One region of the Nonomuraea sp. NPDC050022 genome, then DNA from elsewhere that is predicted to be linked to it. Evidence: riboswitches for the same ligand, from Rfam matches in the RefSeq annotation. Region 1 holds a riboswitch; the other holds the start of a gene.
What was found. Region 1 has a riboswitch for ZMP and ZTP ahead of ACIBO2_RS23615 (phosphoribosylaminoimidazolecarboxamide formyltransferase). Riboswitches for the same ligand answer to the same signal wherever they lie in the genome.
Positions count from the first base shown of each region.

Region 2: it holds a riboswitch for ZMP and ZTP, as region 1 does, so the genes downstream of both, glyA (serine hydroxymethyltransferase) here and ACIBO2_RS23615 (phosphoribosylaminoimidazolecarboxamide formyltransferase) in region 1, are expected to answer to the same signal.

Region 1 is NZ_JBITKE010000005.1:437,036-448,787, reverse strand. It holds gene ACIBO2_RS23640 (ABC transporter permease) at 1-295, opposite strand, end outside; gene ACIBO2_RS23635 (GntR family transcriptional regulator) at 433-1,158, shown strand; gene ACIBO2_RS23630 (hypothetical protein) at 1,438-1,878, opposite strand; gene ACIBO2_RS23625 (TetR family transcriptional regulator) at 2,034-2,636, shown strand; gene ACIBO2_RS23620 (FAD-dependent monooxygenase) at 2,716-4,212, shown strand; gene ACIBO2_RS23615 (phosphoribosylaminoimidazolecarboxamide formyltransferase) at 4,347-5,504, opposite strand; ZMP/ZTP riboswitch at 5,539-5,623, opposite strand; gene ACIBO2_RS23610 (SDR family NAD(P)-dependent oxidoreductase) at 5,757-6,524, opposite strand; gene ACIBO2_RS23605 (hypothetical protein) at 6,521-6,649, opposite strand; gene ACIBO2_RS23600 (NUDIX hydrolase) at 6,880-7,392, opposite strand; gene ACIBO2_RS23595 (erythromycin esterase family protein) at 7,459-8,580, opposite strand; gene ACIBO2_RS23590 (NADPH-dependent FMN reductase) at 8,577-8,918, opposite strand; gene ACIBO2_RS23585 (TetR/AcrR family transcriptional regulator) at 9,021-9,665, shown strand; gene ACIBO2_RS23580 (TetR/AcrR family transcriptional regulator) at 9,723-10,370, opposite strand; gene ACIBO2_RS23575 (type II CAAX endopeptidase family protein) at 10,416-11,282, shown strand; gene ACIBO2_RS23570 (VOC family protein) at 11,357-11,752, shown strand, end outside.
Region 2 is NZ_JBITKE010000014.1:93,125-104,876, reverse strand. It holds gene ACIBO2_RS46225 (helix-turn-helix domain-containing protein) at 1-431, opposite strand, end outside; gene ACIBO2_RS46220 (ATP-binding protein) at 557-1,033, shown strand; gene ACIBO2_RS46215 (phosphoribosyltransferase) at 1,214-1,843, opposite strand; gene rsgA (ribosome small subunit-dependent GTPase A) at 1,861-2,958, opposite strand; gene ACIBO2_RS46205 (sigma-70 family RNA polymerase sigma factor) at 3,283-3,804, shown strand; gene ACIBO2_RS46200 (zf-HC2 domain-containing protein) at 3,801-4,523, shown strand; gene ACIBO2_RS46195 (CHRD domain-containing protein) at 4,693-5,994, shown strand; gene ACIBO2_RS46190 (IclR family transcriptional regulator C-terminal domain-containing protein) at 6,275-6,514, shown strand; gene ACIBO2_RS46185 (serine hydrolase domain-containing protein) at 6,511-7,515, shown strand; gene ACIBO2_RS46180 (hypothetical protein) at 7,512-8,879, shown strand; gene glyA (serine hydroxymethyltransferase) at 9,081-10,334, opposite strand; ZMP/ZTP riboswitch at 10,360-10,441, opposite strand; gene ACIBO2_RS46170 (hypothetical protein) at 10,487-11,101, opposite strand; gene ACIBO2_RS46165 (serine/threonine-protein kinase) at 11,049-11,752, opposite strand, start outside.

The sequences.
Region 1 (11,752 bases):
CGGACAGGTCGATCCCCCGCGTCACGACGACGAGGAGTTGTCCCAGGGCCAGGACGCAGATGACGGCCGACTGCTTCAGTACGTTTCCGATGTTCTCCAGGGACAGGAAGACATCGGACAACAAGCTGAGCACGACCACCAGAAGGGCGAGGATCGCCGCCGGCCCGATGCCCAGGACGGCCAAGGCCAGGGTGAGGCGGTGGTATCTAAAGGGGGGCGTTCGAGCGGGCAGGCCCGGCTCGGCCGGGTGCACCTCGTTCACCGGGGCGAACGCCTCGTGGCCGTGTTCAGTCACCTGAACTCTCCTTCTCTGGCCCCGATGGGCACACCATAAGCACAGCGATCCCTATAGTCAATTTTTGATTTCCTATAGGATCGACACGTAATGGGATCGTGACTACGCTTCGCTCAGCGATGAGAGCCTGGAGATCCGTGGAACAGACCGGCCTGACGCACGCGCTGAACGCCACGCAAGCCGCGCAGCGCCTGAGCACGCGGCAGCCCCTCGTGAACGACGTTCACGAGGTGCTCATTGACATGCTCATGAACCATGCCCTGGAGCCCGGGTCGCGGCTCAACATCGACAGCATGGCGCGCACCTTGGGAGTGTCCCCGACGCCGGTCCGCGAGGCGCTGGCTCGCCTGGAGGCCCAAGGCCTGGTCGTCAAGGAGCCCCGACGCAGCTACACGGTGGCGCCGCTGATCGGACTGAACGATCTCCGGGCTCTGATCGACTTCCGGCTGCTGGTCGAGCCCGCCGCGGCTGCCGCCGCTGCCCGGCACACCTCGACCGACGAGGCCACGGCGCTCAAGGCGTTCGCGCGCAGTGGCGGCTCGGGTGGCCAGGACAGCACCGCCATTCGGCTCGACATGATCTACGACGCCACCTTTCACGACACCATCGCCAAGCTGAGCGGCAACCCGTGGCTACGCGATTCGCTGGTCCATCTGCGCAGCCACCTGCACATGTACCGGCTCTACCACCACGCCCAGCAGGCCGCGGCGACCAAGCCCGAGCACGTCGCCATCGCCAAGGCCATCGCGCAAAGGGATCCGGATGCCGCCGCGGAAGCGATGCGAGCACACTTGACCACGGCGATGAAACGGATCGACGACGTCTTCGCCTCTGGAACACTGGAGCTTCCCCCTCAGGGTTAGCCCCGCTGTCGGTGCTCATGAGCTACGGAAGCCGTCGACATTCGCTGGGCCTTCGGCTGCGGATTCCCCGTGATCATCGCCCTGGGTTCGCGACCGTCGGCACCTTCGTCGAGCTTCATCCGGTAGCTCGTGCGCACGTCTACTGCGCCGGTGACTGCAGTCGCCTCGTCCGGTAGGCATCTTCTCACTCCGGCAGCCTCGCCATCACCGTCACCGGCTGAGGACGCTGGTGCCGACCATGCCCCTGAGCCGGTTACCGCATGGCACGATCACGCCCTGTCATAGGTCGCCGTCATAAACGGCCACCGTCAGCGTTCCAGGGCGCCGCAGGTACTCGGGGATGGACGTCTCCAGCCGGACCCTGACCGTTGTCGTCTTCTCACTGCGCGTTCGTTTGCCCATGTCGAGGTACCCGGCCCCCGGCGGGAAGGAGCAGTGGGTGGGGCCCTTGACCAGGCGCCCGTTCACCCACAGCCTTTGGCTGAGCCGCTCGGCGAGGCCGTCCCCGCAGTAGGTGACGATGGCCAGGCCGCGGCCCCTGTTCCGCACGGTGAGCGTCACCTCGCGGGTGCCGGGCCAGGTGGCGCTGCCCTTGGCGACCAGGCCGAGGTCCTTCCCGATATTGGCGGGCGGGCGCCTCCTGCCGCGGCGGGACGTAGCGACCGATGCCGCCGACGTGTCCAGCTGGCCATGCGTTAACCAGACCGGTGAGGAAGTCATTCGAGGTGCCGGGCGAGCGAGTGCGCGTGGCTGAGCCGCTCGATTCGGCGGCGCGAGGAGGGGATGTCGAGCAAGGCCACGGCATGCATGCGAGTCACGCATTTTTACGCGGCTCGCATCTTTGCGCGAGTCGCAAATTTTGGTAGGTTGTGCGCATGGGGCTGAGAGAGCGCAAGAAGGAAGAAACCCGGATCGCGCTGAGCTGGGCGGCGATCAAGCTGGCCGTCGAGCGTGGCTTCGACAACGTCAAGGTGGAGGACATCGCCGCCGAGGCGGGTGTCTCGCACCGTACGTTCAACAACTACTTCTCCAGCAAGGGCGAGGCGATCACGGCCAGGCACTTCGACCGAGCGGTCCAGATCGCTGAGGAGCTGCGGTCGAGGCCGGACGGCGAACCCCTGTGGGAGGCCATCACCAACGCCGTGTTCGCCCGGTTCGCACTTGGCATGCAAGAGGACGAGCGCCCGGCCGACGAGCGCTGGATCGCCGGGGTCAAGCTGATGACCCAGCATCCGGAGCACCGGGGCGAGTTCCTCAAGGCCCACATGGCCGCGGTGGATGCGCTGGCCGCGGCGGTCGCCGAGCGCACCGGCACCGATATCGATCGTGATCTGTATCCGCATCTGGTCGCCGGCGCGGTCGGCGCCGCCATACTCGCGGCCATCCATCTGTGGCTCCACGGCGATGCGCCGGCGCCGTTCGAGGAGCTGTTGCGCGACGCCTTCGGCCAGGTCGCCGCCGGCCTGCCCACGCCCTGATTTCCCAGACCTTCCCCATTTTCCTATCGAGGATCAGCCGGCCTGTCGCCGGTCGATCCGTCATGCCCGAAGGAGCGCCATGGTCACCGATGTCGTCATCGCCGGAGCCGGGCCCAACGGCCTGATGCTGGCCTGCGAGCTCAGCCTGGCCGGAGTCCGCCCCCTGGTCCTGGAGCGCCTGCCGGAGCGCACCCAGGAGAACCGCGCCAATGGCCTGGTCGGCCAGGTGGTACGGATGCTCGACCGGCGAGGCCTGTACGAGCGACTCACCGGAAACCAGGACCCACCCCGGCCCGCTCCCGGATTCGTCTTCGGCGCGCTGCCCCTCGACCTGAGTGTGCTGGACGACAACCCCCTCTACCTCCTCCAGGTCCCGCAGCTCAGGATCGAGCAGATGCTGGAGGAACGGGCCGTCGAGCTCCATGTTGAGATCCGGCGCGGCCACGAGCTCACCGGATTCACCCAGGACGCGGATGGTGTGACCCTCCAGGTCAGCGGGCCGGCCGGGCCGTACACGATCGAAACGCGCTACCTGATCGGTGCCGACGGCGGGCACAGCATCGCGCGCAAGCTGGCCGGGATCGCCTTTCCCGGTGTGACGACCGACGAGACGATCGCGCGCACCGCGCACGCCGCCGTGCCGGCCGAGCTCGTCGATCCGGTCACCGGTGGGCTCGACATTCCCGGGTACGGACCCATCCCGCCGTTGCTGCACCACCGGACCGAGCACGGGTTGTTCGTGTACGCGCCCCTGCTGGGCGCCCCCGCGCCGCTGATCTCCACCACGGAGTGGAACGGACAGGACGCCGAGGGGCCGCTCACGCTCGCGGAACTGCGGGCCAGTGCCCGCCGCGTGCTCGGTGTCGACATCGCTTTCGGCCCGCCCGACGGCCAAGGGCCGCACTTGATGCGCAAGCTGAACGGCGGCAACACCCGCCTGGCCGAGCGTTTCCGACACGGCCGGGTGCTGCTGGTCGGCGACGCCGCCCACGTGCACTCGGCGATCGGCGGGCCCGGGCTCAACCTCGGCCTGCAAGACGCGGTCAACCTCGGCTGGAAACTCGCGGCCGACGTGCGCGGCGCAGCCCCCACCGGCCTCCTCGACACCTACGAGTCCGAGCGACGCCCGGTCGCCGAGCGGGTGGTCATGTCCTCGCGCGCCCAGTCCGCGCTGATCGCCCCGGGCAGCGCGGTCAGCGGCCTGCGCGCGCTGTTCACCGAATTCCTCGGCGACCCGCGCAATGTCCGCCGTATCGCCGACCTGATGTCGGGCGCCGAGATCCGCTACGACGTGGGCGTTAACCATCCACTGGCCGGTCGGTGGGCTCCCGACCTGGACCTCAAAGACGGTGTCCGGCTCGCTGAGCTGACCAGGGACGCCCGCCCGCACCTGATCGACTTCACCGGCGGCGACTGGGGGTACCCCGCGACCGCAGCACTGCCCGGCTCCGCTGTACCGTGTTCGGCGCTGCTGCTGCGGCCCGACGGATATGTGGCATGGGCCTCCGACGTCCCGCAGCCGGACGAGGAGTCCCGCGCATCGCTCCGGACGGCGATCCAACGATGGCTGGGATGACCGGATGGGCGCACCTCGTCCTAGGTGAGCACCTGAGCTGGGCTTTTGCGATCGTGAGTTTTTCCTGTTGCTGGGCATGCCGACCCCGACTCCGGGCTGGGTGCTGCGACAAGGTGACCTGAGGCCATGCATCGTCAATGGTGGAACAGTCGAAGGCCGGTACGGGCGAGCGCGATCTGGTGCTCCCGGCAGGCGTCCTGTACCTCCGCGGACCGAATCGAACCACCCGGCTCGGCGATATAGCGGACGCCGTGGCGGTAGGCATGGTCGACGTTGTCGCGGAAGGGCAGGGCGCCGTCGGAGACGAACGCCACCTCGTCCAGGGCCGCGAGCCACGATGTGCGCTGCTCGTTCGTCAGCTCAGGCATCGGCGAGGAGAGCGCCCCCGACAGGCGCAGCTTCTCCTCCGCGGTCAGGTCGCCCTCGATGAAGCGGATCTGCCAGTTGATCCGATCCTGAAGCCGGACGTCCGGCCGGAACGCGAGCGCGTGCACTATCGGATGGCGCCGCAGCCACCAGGTATCGACCTTCGCGCCGGCCAAGCGGGTGCAATCCACACGCGATTGCTGACCGGCACCGATACCCAACGTGGCGCCACCACGCAGATAACACACGGAGTTGGACTGGGTGTAGCGCAGAACGATCAAGCCCAACAGCAGGTCCTCGGCCGCGGTGGCCGGTAGCGTCCCGCACACGACGTCGTCCAGAAGCGCGGCCGAGAGCACAACCTCATCGCGCTCCTGGGTCAGCCGCAACCCGAACACCTCCCGCGCCTCCCGCCGCGGCGGGACGTAGGCCGGGTCCGCTTCCATGACCAGGAACCGGCCACCCTTCTTCTGGCTGAGCGCCGCCACGGTGCCCGGAGCGTACCCGGGGGCGATGACGCCGTCGCAGACCAGCCGGGTCAGCAACTCGGCGAGTTCGGCATCGACAGGCTGCGAGACCGCGACGAAGTCGCCGTAGGAGGATTTGGGATCAGCGTCGCGGGCTCGCAGGTAGGCGCTCGTGAGCGCTCCGACAGCGGCGCGGTCGACGCCATTGAGTTCGGCGGTGACCTCGTCCACGGGCCCGGCGACTGCCGCTCCGGCGGGCGATACGTGTTTGAAGGACGCCGCTGCCGGTCTGTCCAGCGCGTTACTCGCCTCGCTCACCAGTTGCCAGCTGTTCAGCGCGTCGAGCATGTTGATGTAGGACGGGCTGCCATGCAGCACCCTGATCGGCCAACGGCCAGGATCCACCGGTGCGGCGATAGCCGATCGCTGCTGCGGATTCATTCCGTAGCGCAGGTCCACGTCACGACCTCCTGTGTCAGTTGAACATCACTGACGCAGGCGCCCAGGCGGTCGACGCTCACGCGAGAATGCGGACGCTCCCCGGTGGTTGTCCACCCTCGCCAGTCGCGGCCAGACACGATCTTAACCACACCCGTTCGGACGAATTTGCGCCACCAGAGCAAACACGGCCGCGCCACAGTCGGCCATCCGATTCGATTCAGATTGTTTGCCAATCGCGTGGCAGAGCGCCCGCAGGACGGGAGCAGGCCGTCAGATGGCGTGGTAGCCGCCGTCGACGGGGACGGTCAGCCCGGTGATCCAACGGGCCTCGTCCGAGAGCAGGAAGGCGACGACCGCAGCCACATCCTCGGGCGTCGGGAGCCCGGGGATGGGCGTCTGCGTGGTCAGCGACCGCTCCATGGCCTCCGGGTCGGGCGCCTGCGCGATGTGCGCCTCGACCAGCGGGGTGCGCACAGCCGTGGGCGCGATCGCGTTGACCCGGATGCCCCGGTCGGCGTACTCGATCGCGGCGGAGCGCGTGAGTCCGACCAGCCCGGCCTTGCTGAAGCTGTACGGCGCCATGTTGCGCTTGCCGGACAGACCCGAGCTCGACGAGGTGTTCACGACCGCACCGCCTCGGGAGGCGACCATGGCTTCCAACGCCGAGCGCAGCACGTAGAAGGCACCATCAGCGTTGATGCCCATGACCCGTGCCCAGGTCTCGTCGGTTGTGAGGTGCACCGGTGTCTGCTCGCCGACCACCCCGGCGTTGTTGAACAGCAGGTCCACGCCACCGTGTGCGGCCACCACCGCGGCGAAGGCCTCGCGCACCTGGGCGGCGCTGCTCACGTCGACGACGTACGGCACGCCGCGAGGGAGTGTCGCGGCCACCTCCTCCAGGCCGGCCGCGTCGACGTCCAGCAGCGCGACGTGGGCCCCCTCCTCCGCAAGCCGCTCGGCCACCGCCAGCCCCAGTCCCGATGCGGCGCCGGTGACCACGGCCACCCGGTCGTCGAACCTCGCTCTCCAGTGCGTCATCGTGCGGCGCCGCGCACGCCCGCCGCCGGCACCCGCGGCACGACCTGTCCGGGGCCGGCCGCCGGCCGCGGCACTCGGGTGAGTTCCGACGGCCTTCCGATCTCGATGTACTGCAGAGCACGCATGAGCGTTCCTCCCACCGCTGGCCCGGCGCCCGACTCCGTTCCGCTCACGCACTGCTCTCTTCCTGGTCCGAACCTCAGAAACAAACTGAACTCAAGTTAGTTAGCGACGAGTGGCGCGTCAACGGGCGCCTCACCCTCGCGCTCTCCGCGGAGATCGATCCTCGAAGTAGGTCTCGCGCCGCAGGTCAGCTGTACTCGTGAACCCCCGAGGGACGGGAAGTCACGCTCATTCAGACGTTGTCGCCGGGCAAATGCCACGGCAGCGCGACCGGCTGAGGTGGAAGATCCCCCGGCAGCAGGAGCTCCATCAGCGTGGCCAGGCCCGCTGGAACGACAAGCTCGGCCGCCGACCTCAGCTGCGAAACCGTCCACCACTCGAAACGGTCAGTCACCCGCCGTTCTTCATCGTCCATGCCGGAGGTATCCACCTCCAGCTCGCCGACGCGAAGAAAGAAGTAGGAATCCACTGAGCTGAACGTCTCACCGCCCAGTGACCATGTTCCCGAACTGGTGGCGACGACCGGTCCAAGAGTCGAGGGGGCGATGGCATAGCCCAGTTCCTCTCGAAGCTCGCGAGCGGCGGTTTGGTGCAGGTTTTCACCAGGATCAACGGCGCCCCCCGGCGTGAACCAGGCGTAGAAAGGCTCCTCAACCTGAAGCAGCAGCCCGCGGTAGACCAGGAGCCGATCGACGGCATCTACCAGCAGCACGCGAGCGGTTGACCGGAAGATCGTTTCGCTCATGAACGAGATCATAAGGCGGTCCCTGCAACCATGGGCGCTGGGAAGCGATCTTCTCTCGGCGCACCTCTACGTCGTCAACCAGTGCACGGGGGACACTTGGCGCAGGTGGACGAGCACGTCGAACGCATCGGGCAGGGAGGCGACGGCGAGGTGTTCGGCCGCGTCCCTGGAGGGGTGGTAAACGCCGCTGATGACGCGTGCTTTCATCGGCCCGTCCCATCCGTCGTCACGCAGGTCGAGCCAGTGGGCGGGCTCGTCCGTGGCGCCGAGGCGGGCGTCGAGCCAGTCGGAGGCCGGTTCCGGGATGGTGACGGCACCGAGGTCGCCGTGGTGGAAGCCGATCGCCGCAGAGACGTAGCGCGGGCCGTAGTGGTCGCGCAGCACACTGCCGACCGTGGGCTGGGGGCCGCGTTGAGGCGCCAGGCCCAGGGTCGCCGGAGCCGCCGAGGTGTGCGCGATGCCGTCCCAGTAGGCCACGCGGCGGCCGGTCCGGTGCTGGTGGTCGACGATCGTATCGGCCCAGGTCTGGGCGTCGCCGGCATAGTTGTCGCGTCCGGCGACGCTGCGCTGGTGGAAGTCCACGATGAGGAGCATCCGCTCCAGGGCGGAGTCGCCGGGCGACTGCTCGACGATCGCGAGTGCGTCGCGGGCGTGTTCGGCGAAGGGGCGGCCCGGGTGCAGGCCCCTGGCCCGCTGCACGTGCTCGTCGATCTCATGCGCGGTACGGATCGGCTCCAGGTGTACGGCCAGTTCGGCCAGCCGGTGCGGGGCGGCACGGCGAACGTGCTCCATGATGACGTCGTAGTCGGCGGGCTGTGCCTGGGCGGGCTTGACGCCGAAGATCCGAACCGGGTCGTCCGGGTGGTCCTGGTTGAAGGCGCGGATCCACTCCAGCGCCGCGGCCATTTCGGCGGTGCGCCAGGGCCGCCAGGCACTGGCCAGGGCGGACCGCGCCGTGCCCGTGCCCCCGGTGACGTACGCGTCGAGGGTCGCCCCGACGGAGACGTGGTCTTGTACGGCCAGCGCACGGAAGCCGTGCCTGCGGACGAGGCGGCGGAAGAGCTGGTCACGCACCTCGAAGGTCTCGTGAGCGAATCTGGTGGACTCGCCGAGTCCGGCGACGGTCGTGCCGGTGGCGATCGCGTCGGCCAGGTCGTCGAGCGCGGTCTCGGTCGTCAAGGCGGTCATGCCGGAACTCCTTCACGGATCGGTTCGAGCGCCCGCGACCAGGCGACGACGTCGTTCAGCAAGGCAGTGAGGGCGGAGTGCTGGTGCGGGCCAGGAGTGAAGTCGCCCGGCTCGGTGGGGGCGGAGAAGGTGAAGTCGTGGTGCAGGGACAGCGCCACCTGGCTGCGTACGGTGGCGACCTTCAGCTCGGCCAGGATCAACCGGAGGTGCTCGACCGCGCGGGTCGCGCCATGCAGGCCGTAGCCGACGAAGCCGGCCGCCTTGTCGTTCCACTCGGCGACGGCGCGGCCACGGCGGCCGGGGCGCGTGCTGCCGACAATGATGCCGATCTTGGTCATTGACGTCTCCTCAACAATAGGCGTTGCACCGATCGGTGTAGACGTTACGCCGATCGGCGTAGTCAATGCAAACATCGGTGTAATCGGCTAGGCTCGGGGAGCGTGACCGAGAGAAAGAAGCCGGTCGGCCAGCCGGACAAGCGCCGGGCGATCATGGCCGGGGCGCTGACGTTGTTCGCCCGCGACGGCTACACGCGCGCCGGGCTGGACGCGATCGCCGTCGAGGCGGGGGTGTCCAACCGCACCATCTACAACCACTTCACCGACAAGGCCGAGTTGTTCCAGGCGGTGATGCAGGAGAGCACGCAGCGGGTCGCGGACGCCATGGTCGACATCATCGACCGCCATCTGACCAAGGTGATCGATCTCGAGAGCGACCTGATCGACTTCGGACTGGCCTGGCTCGGCGTGCTGACCTCCGACCTGGCCCCGCACTTCGCGCTCATCCGCCAGGTCAACGCCGAGATTGAGCACATCCCGCCGGCCGCGCTCAAGCTCTGGCAGGAGACCGGCCCCGGCCGTACCCGACGTGAACTGGCCGAACGCCTGCGCAGGATCGCCGGGCGCGGCGACCTCACGATCGACGACCCCGCTCGCGCGGCCGGGCACCTGATGCTGCTCATCTCCGCCGACAACCTCACCGACCGGGCGGATCTCCACAACGAGGACGCGCTCCGAGAGATGGTCACCGCAGGCGTTTTGACCTTCCTGTACGGCTATGCGGAACGGGCCGCGCACGGCTCGTGAGGCAGTGATCGGGACGGGAAACGATCAGTCCAAATGCGGGAGGTAGTGCTCGACCCGTCAGCGGTCGGTGCCGGGCCGCGGCGACCTGGACGGCGCCTCGGTGAGGAGGCGCAGTTCGTCGTGCACGATTCGACGTATGGCTTGAGGCGTGAAGTTGTGCGGGAAGGTCGCTGTCTGGAGTGTCAGCCCGTCCACGAACACGTGGAGGCGCGTGGCCTGGCCTTCCAGCTCGGTGTCGGCGAACTCCTGTCCCGCGCGATCGGGTAGCGGCAGGCCGTGGCAAGAGGCGATCGCCAGGCGGCAGATGTGGCGTTCCCCTGGCCAACTCGCGTCACGCAACTCCGCCAGGGACTCATCCACATGCGAGCGCACCAGGCATGCCAGCCATACGTCCACCTCGACGCGGCGGTTGTCATCGAGCGGAAGGAGCTCTTCGAGGATGAGCTGGGCGCGCCGCATGCCTGGAAGGTCCGCGTCGAGGTGGCCGGTGATGCGCTTGGTGACGCTTCTGGCGACCGCCTGCGCCGCGAAGCTGAGCAGGCCGCGCTGATTGTCGAAATAGTGGCGCAACCCGCCGACTGAGACGCCTGCCGCCTCGGCGACCTTGCGGACGGTGGCCCCTTCGATTCCATCCCGGCTGATGATGCCCCACACGATCCGGGTGAGTTCCTCGCGCCGCTGCTCGTGGTCCACGATCTTCGGCATGCCTCTATTACAGCACACCTGTACGGTCTCCTATAAAGTACAGGCGTGCGAAATAAAGCATGGCAACCGACGCTGGGCCTGAGCATTCTGGTGGCCGGCCTGGCCCTGATCGCCGGAGCGGCACTATGGCTGGCACTGAACGGCAACACCGGCATCCGCTACTCGGCCGACCACGCCGGCACCGTGCCCATGTGGCACCGCTGGATCCCGGCCCTCACCGGACTGGTGCTCATACGGCTGCTGCCCCCCAAGGCGACGCCCGCCGGCGCCGCGCCGGCACGCGGCGGCCTTTACCTCCAGGCCATCCTCCTCTTGGTCTCAGCCACGCTCTTCGCGGCGGGGTTATGGTTGTCGGGCGGCGGTGAACCTGCCCACACGCTGCTGAAGCTCATCCTGCTGCTCGCCGTACCCGCACTGCTGTTCTGGCTGTCACGGCGCGATTGCGCGGATCGCGGCCAGATCCATGAGCGGCTCGCGGCCTGGCGTCACTACGGCCCCATCGCAGCGGTGACCGCCTGGCTCGTTCTCACCTACACAGGTCCGCTGGCCGTGCCGCCCAGCGACTACGCGGCGAGGGTCGATCCCGTCACGCTGGTGCTCACCATCGTCGTGGTGTTCAGCGTCAACAGCCTGCTCGAAGAGGTCTTCTACCGGCGCTGGCTGCAGACCCGATGGGAGCACATCATCGGTCGCCGGCCCGCCATCGTGCTGACTTCCCTGCTCTGGGCGGCCTGGCATGTCGGCATCCAAGGCACGGGACACCTTCCTGCGGACCTCTCCTCGGCCTTCGTCAATCAAGGAGTGCAGGGGTTGTTCCTCGGCTATCTGTGGAGCCGATACCGACTGATGTGGCCCATCCTCGTTGTCCACGGTGCCATGAACGCCGGCCCCGTACTTCTGGGCATGCTGTAACGCCCGTCGCTCGATCTATCTGCATGCTGATCCGGATTTGACCCTGACCTTGCGTCAGGCTCCACGATGAGCGCATGACCGAGTACTACGAGGCATTCGATATCAGCCCTGTCCCTCCGCCCGGGCCCGACGCGACGCCACCCGAGATTTACCGGGGCATCTACGGCATGCCGATGTTCGTCACCGTGCCGACGCCGGACCTGGCCGCGTCCGTGAATTTCTGGACCCGCGGGCTCGGTTTCATCGACCTGTTCACGGTCCCGGGCCAGGTCACGCACCTTCGACGGTGGGCGTTCCAGGACACTCTGCTCGTCCCGACCGACGTCCTGCCGGCCCCTTCAACGGTGAGCATCGGCTTCAGTTGCGTGCTGAGCCAGGTCGACGAGATCGCGCGGGCGTGCACCGCGCTGGTGCCCGGATGCACGACGGGTCCACGACAGACTCCGTGGAACACCGTAGAACTGGAAGTC
Region 2 (11,752 bases), on a different contig from region 1:
GCGTACTCGGGCGTCTGGAGCAGGCCGGGGATGAACTGGTTCTCATACGTACGGATGACCGAAGCCGCACCCTCCAGCCCGATGTAGACCTCGAACCAGCCGGGCAGCAGGTCACTGTACTTGTGCCACCAGCCCGGGGCGTTGGCCTGCCGGGCCAGCTCCAGCAACGGCGCCCGCTCGGCCTCGTCGGTGACGCCGTAGAGGGTGAGCAGATCGGCGACGTCGCGTTCCTTGAAGCTGACCTGCCCGAGCTCCAGGCGGCTGATCTTGGCGTGAGAAGCGCGAATCGCATACCCCGCGTCCTCCCGCGAGATACGCTTCTCCGTGCGGAGCCTGCGCAGTTGCGTACCCAGCAGGATCCGCAGCACCGTCGGGCTTCCCGGCGAGTAGCCGACCACATTCCCTTCCGCACTCAGTGCGCTCACACCCATCGCTCCCAGATCATCTGCACGTGCAGATGCTATTTGCATCTGTAAAACACGAAAAGTCTTGCATCGGTAAGCACACGCCGTAAAGATGGGCATTGGATCACCTAGACCGCGCTTCGGGGGCCAGGATGACGACTTTCGACGCTCGGCCGCAAGCCGCCACGTGTGCCCAGGCACCCGAATGGCTGCTGCCCATTCTGCTCGAAGGGCGGCGCGGTCCGTGTGACGAGGTCTTCCGCTTTCATGAGCTGAGCACGTTCGAGCCCGTCTGTGTGGCCTCCGCCAGGCGGTTCGTCGACCGGACGCTCACCTCGTGGGGCTCCGACGGCATGGTCTTCGACGCCCAGCTGGTGGTCTCCGAGCTCGTCACCAACGCGATGCGGCACGGCGGCGGCGCCATCCAGCTCCGGCTGCTGAGCCGGCGGCCCGAGGTGGCGTGCGTGGTGAGCGACTACAGCCGGCACGCGCCGACCGCCCCGCCCACCACCGACGTCTTCGCCGAATACGGCCGCGGCCTGCGCCTGGTAGAGGCCCTCACCACCACCTGGGGCTGGCTCACCCCCGGCACCCAGGGCAAGCTCGTCTGGGCCGTACTCTCCAACTGACCTCACGCCCAGCGGGACCCAGGCCACAACGGACCACCTTCGTCCGCTTCCCCGAGGGGACCCCGCCCTCTGCGGACCGGCCTCCTCCTCACCCCCGCAGGAGGTATCCCTCCCAAGGGACACCAACCCCGACGGACCGTCACAGAGCCCGAGACGGTCGCGTGACGAAACACCCCTCACTCAGGCACCCGCCAGCAGATCCAGCACGTCGGCGTCGCTGAGCTGATCGAAGTGCTCGTACCACTGCCCCACCGCCCGGAAATCCGCCGGGACCCGCAACACCACCACCTCGTCGGCCTCCTCGCGCATGGCCTCGACGGTGTCGCGGGCGCCCACCGGCACGGCCAGCGTCACCCGGCCCGGCTTGGCCGCGCCGACCGCCCGGAGCGCGGCCCGCGCGGTGGCGCCGGTGGCCAGGCCGTCGTCGACCACGATCACCTCGCGTCCGGCGAGATCGGCCAGCGGGCGGTCGCCCCGATAGACCTTGACCCGGCGGGCCAGCTCGCGCCGCTCCTCCGCGACCACGTCCGCCACCGACTCGGGCGTCATCCCGAGCCGGCGCAGCAGCAGCAGGTCGAACACCGGCTCGCCGCCCTCGGCTATCGCGCCGACGCCCAGTTCGGGCGTCGGCGGATAGCCGATCTTCCGAGTCACCAGCACGTCGAGCCGGCCACCGACGCTGCGGTGGATCGGCACGGCCACCGCCACGCCGCCGCGCGGGAGCGCCAGCACCACCGGGTCCTGCGCGTCGAGCAGGCGTCCCGCCAGCATGGCCCCCGCTTGCGCGCGGTCCGCGAACAGCAGCTCCATGCAGTGGTGTTACCCGGTCAGGGCCGGTTTCTGCCCGTGCGCCGCATTTCCTTGTGGATGACCTTCCACTTGTTCTGCTGCTCCTTGCGGAGGCGCGCGTCGGTGCGCGAGGCCATCCAGGCGGCCTCACGCTGGAGCTTGCGCCAGCTGATCAGCCGCCGCTCGGGGAGTTCGCCGCACTCCAGCGCGGCGAGCACCGCGCAGCCGGGCTCGCTCTCGTGGCCGCAGTCGTCGAACCGGCAGCCGGCCGCCAGTTCCTCGATGTCGGAGAAGACGAGGTCGACGCCCTCGCTCATCTCGTAGAGGCCGACGCGGCGGATGCCCGGCGTGTCGATGACGAGGCCGCCGCCGGGCAGCGGGATCAGCTCCCGGTGCACGGTGGTGTGGCGGCCCCGGCCGTCGGCGGCGCGCACCTGCTGGGTGTCCATCGCCTCGCCGTCCGCCATGGCGTTGACGAGCGTGGACTTGCCGGCGCCCGACGGGCCGAGCACGACGGCCGTACGCGAGCCTTCGAGGTAGCCGCGTACGAGCTCGACACCGTCGCCGAGCACCGAGGAGACGGCGTGCACGTCGACGCCCGGCGCGGCGACGCGTACGTCGGCGAGCAGGTCGTCGAGGCCGCGTTCGAACAGGTCGGACTTGGTGACGAGCACGACCGGCGTGCCGCCCGACTCCCAGGCCAGCGCGACGAGCCGTTCGATACGGCCCAGGTCGGCGAAGTCCGTGGCGTGCATGGACGGCTCCGCGACGAAGACGATGTCGATGTTGGCCGCGAGCACCTGGCCCTGTCCGTCGCCCGACAGGCCGCCGCGCGAGTCGCGGCTGACGCCGCCCCTGACGAAGGCGCTGCTTCTCGGCAGGACCGCGTCGAGCTCGTAACGGCCCTCTGGGAGCTCCTTGAGCGCGACCCAGTCTCCGACACAGGGCAGCGCCACCGGGTCGTCAGCGGACGCCCTACGGACGCGCGCGCCGTACTTGACGTGATGCTGCCCATCGGCGGCGATCACTTCGGCCGCGCCGCGATCGACCCGGGACACGCGGGCGGGCACGGTGTGTAGTGGTAGCTCGGCGACGCGGGATTCGGTCCAGCCGAGCGGGAAAAGCGTGGAGAACAACGGAGTGACACCTTTGTGGTCGAGAAGGACCCCGGGTGACCTCTAAGCAGGCACCCGGAGGATGACAGACGGCAAGCCGAACAGAACAGCCCGCATGGTCGTCACCTCCTCACTCGAGTTCTCGGTGCAGCTGGGAAGTGACTCTACGCATCCCTCCTGCGAGTTCGCAACGACTTTCTTCCCGATCTGTTGAACCGCGCCAGGGAATCTGTCCGTACTTCCTGCCGACTGCACTTTGAAAGGGGAATGATGCGAGTCAGCACGTGTCCCCCGCCCTCGGCCGAGGGAGCCGCCCCCATGGGCAAGCCACGCTCACGCCACCGGATGAGACGAGTACGTCCGGATGACGAAGTGGTCGTCTCCACGCTCTACCGGGAGTACCACCGGCCGCTGCTGGCCTTCGTGATCCGGCTGACGGCGGGTGATCGGCAATGGGCCGAGGACGTCGTGCAGGAGACCATGATCCGCGCCTGGCGTAGTTCCGAGCAGCTCGATCCGGACTCGGCTTCGCTCATGCCCTGGCTAGCCACCGTCGCACGCCGTATCGTGATCGATGACCGGCGGCGCAAGGAAGCCCGCCCGCCGGAATCAGGCGACGGCCCGCTGGAGAGCATGCCCGTGCCGGACGAGATGGAGGGACTGCTGCACCAGGTGGTCGTATCCGAGGCGCTGATGGCGTTATCCCCGGCCCACCGCGAGATCCTCAACGAGACGATCTTGCGAGACCGGTCGGTCAACGATGCTGCCATAGCGCTCGGCATTCCCGTTGGCACAGTTAAGTCCCGGGTTTACTACGCGGTCCGCGCGTTGCGCGTCGCACTGCAGGAGAGAGGGGTGACGGCGTGAACAGAGTCGAGCATACGGACGTGGGCGCCTACTCCCTCGGTCTGCTGGACGACGACGACAGATTAGCCTTCGAAGCGCACCTCTCCCTCTGCCCGTCGTGTCGGGCGGAGCTGTCAGAGCTGGCCGGAGTGGCCAGTGTGCTGACGGGGATCGGGCCGGTGCGAGAAGAGCCCCCTCCTCCCGATTACGGGCAGGCCGATGTCATCGACCTGCTCCGGCGTAAGAAGGCGCAGGACCGGCGGTCGAGGCGGGGGACATTCGTGATCGGGCTGGCGGCCTCGGTCACGCTGGTGGCCGGCGGGCTCGCGGTCGGCACCCAGCTCGGGGGCGGCGACGCGGCGACGCCCGTGGCGGCGGGCCATCCCACGCAGCATCTGGGTCCGGCCGAGCAGTTCTACGCCGACGGCAAGCCCATCGAGGGCGTCGGCGCCGACGGCGTGACCGGCGGGCTGGTGCTGGAGTCCAAGGGCTGGGGCACACATGCCGCGCTCAAGCTCTCGGGCATCAAGGGCCCGCTCGAATGCGAGCTGATCTCGGTGTCCAAGACCGGCCAGAAGCGGATCATGACGGGCTGGTCGGTGCCGCCCGCCGGATACGGCGTTCCCGGGTCGCCCGATCCGCTCTACATGCACGGCGGCAGCCCGTGGAAGCTCCAGGACATCGACCATTTCGAGGTGGTCACCACCTCTGGTAAGACTTTACTTACCGTCAGAGCCTGAATTCCCCGGGACTCACCTCCCAGAAGCCCTTCCACCGCAGGTGGGAGGGCTTTTTTGCGCTCGCTTCCCTATATGTAAATTTACGGATTCAGCGGTTGAACCTCTTCGGGCCGGGTCGCGTACTGCTTGCCGTACCAACCCCAATGACAATCCTTGAAGAGGTTTCATCATGTCGATTCGTACGCTCGCCCTGTCCGGGGCGCTGCTCGCCACCGGCCTTCTCGCTCCGGTCACCGCCGCTCAGGCGACTGTCTCGGCCTCCGGTGACGACGTGTACCTCGCCGCCGGCCTGCGCGGTGCCAACGAGGTGGGCGTCAAGGGTGACGCCGATGGCCGGTCGACCGTCGTCATCAAGATCAGCGGTAACGAGGTCACCTTCGCGGCTCGCTGGAACAAGATCGACTCACCTACCGCCGGGCACATCCACCAGGCCGCCAAGGGGGCCAACGGCGACGTCAAGCTCGAGTTCTTCACCAAGCCGCTGCCCAAGACCGTGCTCGGCGTGACCGGCACGGTCACCGCCGACCCGGCGCTGGTCAAGGCGCTGATCGACGACCCGGGCGGCTTCTACGCCAACCTGCACGACGCCGCCCACCCCAAGGGCGCGGTCCGCGGCCAGTTCCACCGGCTGAACAAGCCGATCGACATCAACGGCGTCCTGCAGGGCAGCAACCAGGCCACGCTCTCCGCCCGCGCCGACGGCGCCAAGGAAGTGCCCGCCAACGACGGCAAGAAGCGCGGCGACCAGGACGGCCAGGCCACCTGGTGGCTGCGCCCGACAGGATCGGTCATCGGTTACACCGCCTTCTGGACCGGGCTCGCCCCGGTGACCAACGGCCACATCCACAAGGGCGCGAGCGGCAAGAACGGCGACGTGGTCGCCGACCTGTTCGCCGACGCCGCGGGCCTGCCGTCGAACCTGACGGGCGTCGCGGGTGAGGCCAAGGTCGCCGCGCCGGTCGTCAAGCGCATCGCCGCCAACCCCGGCCGGTACTACACCAACCTGCACACCACGGAGTTCAACGGCGGGGCGGTACGCGGCCCGCTGTCCGGCGACCCGTTCGACCACCCCCGCGCGGTCACCGCCGAGGTGCTGAAGGGCGCCCAGATCTACGCCTGCACCCAGCAGCCCGGCGCGGCCCCGGCCTTCACCCAGTACGGTGTGGCGGCCAAGCTGCGGCGCGGCATCGACCACTCCTTCGTGACCCCGGCCGCGGGACCGCCGCAGTGGGTCGCTCCAGACGGCAGCGCGGTGCGCGGAGCGGTCGTCACCAAGACCCCCAACGGTGACGGCAACATCCCCGAGCTGGTCCTGGACGCCACCCAGTCCGGCAAGAACACCGGCCTGCTGGCCCACGCCACCACGATCCTGCGCCTCAACACCGAGGGCGGCGTGGCCCCCGCGGGCACCTGCACGGTCGGCGCCCAGACCCAGGTCGACTACAAGGCCGACTACCTCTTCCTCGGCTGATCACTCTAAGACCAGCTGAAGAGCAGGTCCGAGCGGGCGATTCGGTCCCGCCCGTGAGGACCGCCCCCGGCCGGTAGCGGCGCCACCCGCCACCGGCCACCGCCTCCGGGGACCTCCGGCCCGTCCCCGAAGGCACCCGACGCCCCGCCGTAACCCTCCGTACGGCGGGGCGTCCTCATGCCCGCCACAGGTCCGTTGTGGCGGAGCGTCCTCATGCCCGGAGCAGGTCCGAACGGGGGGCGTCCTCATGCCCGGCCCTCAGCCCCGGTCTGCGGCGGCTTTGCCGCTTCAGGAACTGGAGGCGGTACGCTCACGCGGCTACGCGATCGACAAGGAGGAGAATGAGGCGAACGTGCGCCGCGTCGGGGCGGTGGTCCGCGACGCGAGTGGGACGGCGGTGGGCGCGGTGAGCGTCGCGGGTCTCACACTCAGCCTGAGCCAGGACGACATGCCGCTGCTGGGACCGCTGGTGGTGGCCGCCGCCGCCCGCGTGTCGGCGGCGATCGGGAGGAACATATGACGGACGTGCTCGCGCGGGCCCGCGCCCTCGGGGAATTCTCCGGCGCGGCCTGGGCCTACGGCAGGTCGAGTGGCCCGGTTTCGCGTGGCCTCCTCGGCACGCTGGCGTGGAACGGCGACCCGGTCGGTGACGACACCCTGTGGGACCTGGCCTCGCTCACCAAGCCGATCGTCGGGCTGGCCGTCATGGCGCTGGTCGAGTCGGGCGAACTGACCCTGGACGACCCCATCGCGCTGCACCTGCCGGAGTACGCCTCGACCGACAAGTCCGGCATCACCGTCTTCGAGCTGCTGACGCACACCTCACGCATCCCCGGACAGCAGCCGCTCTACCGCGACCACCCGACCCGCGACGAACTGCTCGCCGCGGTGGCCCGGCTGCCGTTGCGTCCGTCCCCCGGGTTCGAGTACAGCTCCCAGGGGTTCATGGTCCTCGGGCTGATCGCCGAGCGGGCCGCCCGGACACCGCTCGACCAGCTTGTACGGGAGCGGGTGACCGAGCCCGTCGGCATGGACGAGACCCGCTTCCTGCTGCCCGAGCCCGACCATCGGCGTGCGGCCGCCACCGAGGACTGCCCGTGGCGCGGCCGGATCGTCCAAGGGACCGTGCACGACGAGAACGCCGAGGTGCTGGGCGGGGTGGCCGGGCACGCTGGGCTGTTCGGCACGCTGGACGACCTGGCGCGGCTGGGCCGGGCCCTGTGCCGGGGCGGCGGCTTTCTGGCTGCCCGGACGCTCGAGGTGATGACCCGGACGCGAATCGGCGGCCGGGCGCTGGCCTGGGAAGGGTGGGAGCGGCCCGGATGCAGCGGGGGTGATCTGCTGAGCCCGGCGGCGTATGGGCACACCGGGTTCACGGGGACGAGCCTGTGGGTGGATCCGGAACTGGACGTGTTCGTGGTGCTGCTGACCAACCGGGTGCACCCGAGGCGGGGGTCGGACGCGATCAACCGGATCCGCCGCGCCTTCCACAACGCGGCCGTGGCGGAGGCCCTGGCATGACCGGCGGCGGGGGTGTGAGCGGCTCCGGGAACGGCGGTTTGGGGTTCGGCCACGCAGGTGCGGGCGGTTCCGGGGCCGACGGTTTCGGGATCGGCGACGCAGGTGCGGGCGGTGCCGGGATCGGCGACTCCGGGGTCGGCGAGGCGGGCGGTGCCGGGAACGGCGGTTCCGGGGTCGGCCGGGCGGGTGCGGACGGCTACGGGGTCGGCGGTGTGCTTCGGGTGGTTGGTTCGTCGGCGGCGGTGCGGCTGGTTCCGGGAGACACCGGGCTGGTGCTGGAGCCGACCCGGGAGCGGCCCGGGGATCTCTGGATCGGGCCCGGCTGGGTGGACCTGCACGCCCACGTCTACGACGGGATGACGGTGATCAGCGTGCCCCCGGACCGGGCCGGCCTGGACCAGGGCGTGCACGTGGTCGCCGACGCGGGCAGCGCGGGCCAGGCCACGATCGACGGGCTGGCCCGCTATGTCGTCCCGGCCGCCGAGACCGAAATACGCGCCTGGATGAACATCGGCTCATACGGCCTCGTTCACCTACGCGAAACGGCCGACCCGAGTTTCATCGACGTGGACGCCACGCTGACCGCCATCGAACGGCACCGGGGACTGGTCTGCGGCGTGAAGGTCCGCTCCAGCGGCGCGGTCGTGGGCGCGATGGGGCTGCAACCGCTCCAGCTCGGCCGGCTCGTCGCCCGGCAGGCGGGTCTGCCCCTGCTGGTGCACGTCGGCGAGGCACCGCCGCTGATCGAGGACGTGCTCGACCTGCTGGACGAGGGCGACGTGATCACCCACTGCTACCACGGCAAGACCGGCCATCCATGGCGACCCGACGGCACCCCTGTCCCCGCACTGGCCCGCGCGCTCGACCGTGGCGTGCTGCTGGACGTGGGCCACGGCGCGGCCAGCTTCAGCTTCGACGTCGCCGAACGCGCGATCGCCGCCGGTTTCCCACCGCACTCGATCAGCACCGACATCCATGTGCGCAACATCGGCGGCCCCGTCCACGACCTGGCCACCACGATCACCAAGCTACTGGCCTGCGGCCTGCCACTGGAGAACGCGATCACGGCGGTCACCGCCGCACCCCGCCGCGTCCTGCGCGTGGACTCGCCGGACTCGGAATGGCTGGCGGACAACGGCGCGATACGCCACGCCACGGTATTCCGACTGACTGGGGATGCCACGGAGTCCCGGCCGACCGGAGGGGCAACGGAGTTTGGGCTGGTTGGGGAGACGGAGCGGGTCTATGTGGATTCTCGCGGAACCCACCGCGAGCCCACTCACCACGTCCTCCCGGTGACCACCATCCGAGAGGGACGCCTCCGGCCCACCGAACCGCGCCACCGGTCAACGACACGCACGTAACGGCGCCGAGCCCTGTGCGGGCTCAGCGGCCGTTCTCCTGGAGGCCCCCGGCCATGTGCGGCGGGTGGCGGTGAGGGCGGCTTGCCGTAACGGATGAAAGTGGTTCACCCGAAAAGGCAAGCCGGGCTCAGCGGCCGTTTTCCTGGAGGCCCCCCGCCATGTGCGGCGGGTGGCGGTGAGGGCGGCTTGCCGTAACGAAAATCAGGAGAGACCCGGCGCCGGGAACTGCGCGGTCAGCTCGCTGACCTCGTGATGCACCCGGCTGATGACGTGCTCGGCGTCGCCCTTGGCCAGGGCGGTGACGACCTCGTCCATCCACGCGCCGATCTGCCGCATCTCGCCCGGCCCCATCCCCCGCGAGGTGACAGAGGGGGTGCCGATGCGGATGCCGCTCGGGTCGAACGGCTTGCGGGTGTCGAACGGGACCGTGTTGTAGTTGGTCTCCAGGCCCGCGCGGTCGAGCGCCTGGGCGGCCGGCTTGCCGCCGATGCCCTTGGGCGTGAGGTCGAGCAGGATGAGGTGGTTGTCGGTGCCGCCCGAGACCAGGTCGAAGCCGCGGCTCGACAGCTCCTCGGCCAGCGCCTTCGCGTTGGTCACCACCTGGTGCGCGTAGGCCTTGAAGGCGTCGGTGGACGCCTCGTGCAGGGCCACGGCGATGGCGGCGGTGGTGTGGTTGTGCGGGCCGCCCTGCAGGCCGGGGAAGACGGCCTTGTTGAGCGCGGTCGCGTGCTCGTCGGTGGTGGCCATGAGCATGGCGCCGCGCGGGCCGCGCAGCGTCTTGTGCGTGGTCGTGGAGATCACGTCGGCGTGGCCCACCGGCGACGGGTGCGCGCCGCCCGCGACGAGGCCGGCGATGTGCGCGATGTCGGCGGCGAGTACGGCGCCCACCTCGCGGGCGATGGACGCGAAGCCCTCGAAGTCGATCGTGCGCGGGATGGCCGTGCCACCGCAGAAGATCAGCTTCGGCCGGTGCTCCAGCGCCAGCGCCCTGACCTCGTCGAGGTCGATGCGGCCGGTGTCCTGGCGCACGCCGTAGCGGACCGGGTTGAACCACTTGCCGGTGGCCGAGACCGACCAGCCGTGCGTGAGGTGACCGCCGAACGGCAGGCCCATGCCCATCACGGTGTCGCCCGGCTGCAGGAAGGCCATGTAGATGGCCAGGTTGGCGGGCGAGCCCGAGTAGGGCTGGACGTTGGCGTGGTTGACGCCGAACAGCGCCTTGGCCCGCTCGTTGGCCAGAGTCTCGACCTGGTCGATGACCTGCTGGCCCTCGTAGTAGCGCTTGCCGGGGTAGCCCTCGGAGTATTTGTTGGTCAGGACGGTGCCCGTGGCCTCCAGAACGGCCTTGGACACGTAGTTCTCCGACGCGATGAGCTTGACGGTGTCGGCCTGACGGCGCTCCTCCGCCTTGATGAGCTCGGCGATCTGCGGGTCCACGCTTGTGAGAGAACTCATGACTCTCCTGTCATCGTTGACAATGTGCGAAGACCCAGGCGCACGGCCTTCTGCCCTTCCGCTCCCTGGTGGTTCGCCCCACCTAACGCGCCAGTCGCGACGTTCTAGACGATAGCGGATCGGGCAGGGGGGACCGGGCACGGATCAGGTGATCAGGCAGATGAGAGGGCCGCGTTCTTGATCGTTCCGAGCGGCCCGAGGTTCACGTCCACGTGCTCCGCGTCCTGGGGCAGGCCCTCGAAGACGGCCCAGAGCTGAAGCTGCATACCGCCCCCGAACGAGGCCGTGGGGACCTCGGCGCACTGACAGGCGTTGTCCTTCCTGGCCGGGTACAACGGCTTGCCCACGCCGGGAGGGACGATGCTGATCCTCGACACGGTGTTGTCGAGGGTGCTCGCGCCGAACCTGTCGTACAGAGGCGCGTTCTTGGTGCCGACGTTCTTGACCGTCCACTGCAGGCGCGCCGTGGTGCCCTGCCGCACGAGGGAGTCGATGCGCACCTGGAAGGTGGTGTCCAGGGCGTCGAGCGTGCGGGTGACGGCGGGGGTGCCCGGCTCGGCGACGCTCTCCTGCCACGGGCGCAGTACGGCGAGCGTGGCGGCCACGCCGAGGACGGCCGCGAGCGCGGCGGCGACGACCGGGCCCAGCCAACGGCGCCGCCCAGAAGCCCGCCTCCCGCCGGACTGCCCTTCACCCGTCCCGGCGGGCGGCCCTTCACCGGCCCCAGTGGACGGGCCTTCCAGCGCTCCAGCGGGCGGGCCTTCCAAGGCTCCAGCGGACGGCCCCTTGACCACCCCGGCGGACGAACCAGCCACCATCCCACCGGACAGACCTTCCGGACCAGCGGACGGGCCTTCGAACGTCCAGCGCCCGCTCGACCAGCGGCCTGATCCGCTCGTCCAGCCCGTCGAGCACCGGCGCGTGGTTGATCACCCGGTAGACGACCTCGGCGACCCCGCCGGACCCGAACGGCGGCCGGCCGACGCCCGCGTACGCCACCAGAGCGGCCCACGAGAAGATGTCGCTCGCCGACGTCACCTGCTCGCCCTTGGCCTGCTCAGGCGACATGTACGCGGGCGTCCCCATGCTCTGGGCGATCGTGACGGGCGCTCCCCCGGCGTCGGCGAGCTGGGCGATGCCGAAGTCGATGACCCGCGGCCCGACCGCGCTGAGCAGCACGTTGGACGGCTTCAGATCGCGGTGCACGACCCCTGCCTGGTGGATCGCGGCCAGCGCGGTGGCCACGCCGACGGCCAGCGCCTCCAGGTTCGACCCGGTCAGCGGCCCCTGCCGGACGACCACGCCGGACAGGTCGGGGCCCTCGACGTATTCGGTGACCAGATAGGCGGTCCCGCCCTCGAACCCGGCGTCGAGCACGGGGGCGGTGCAGAACCTGGCGACCCGCCTGGCGGCCTCGG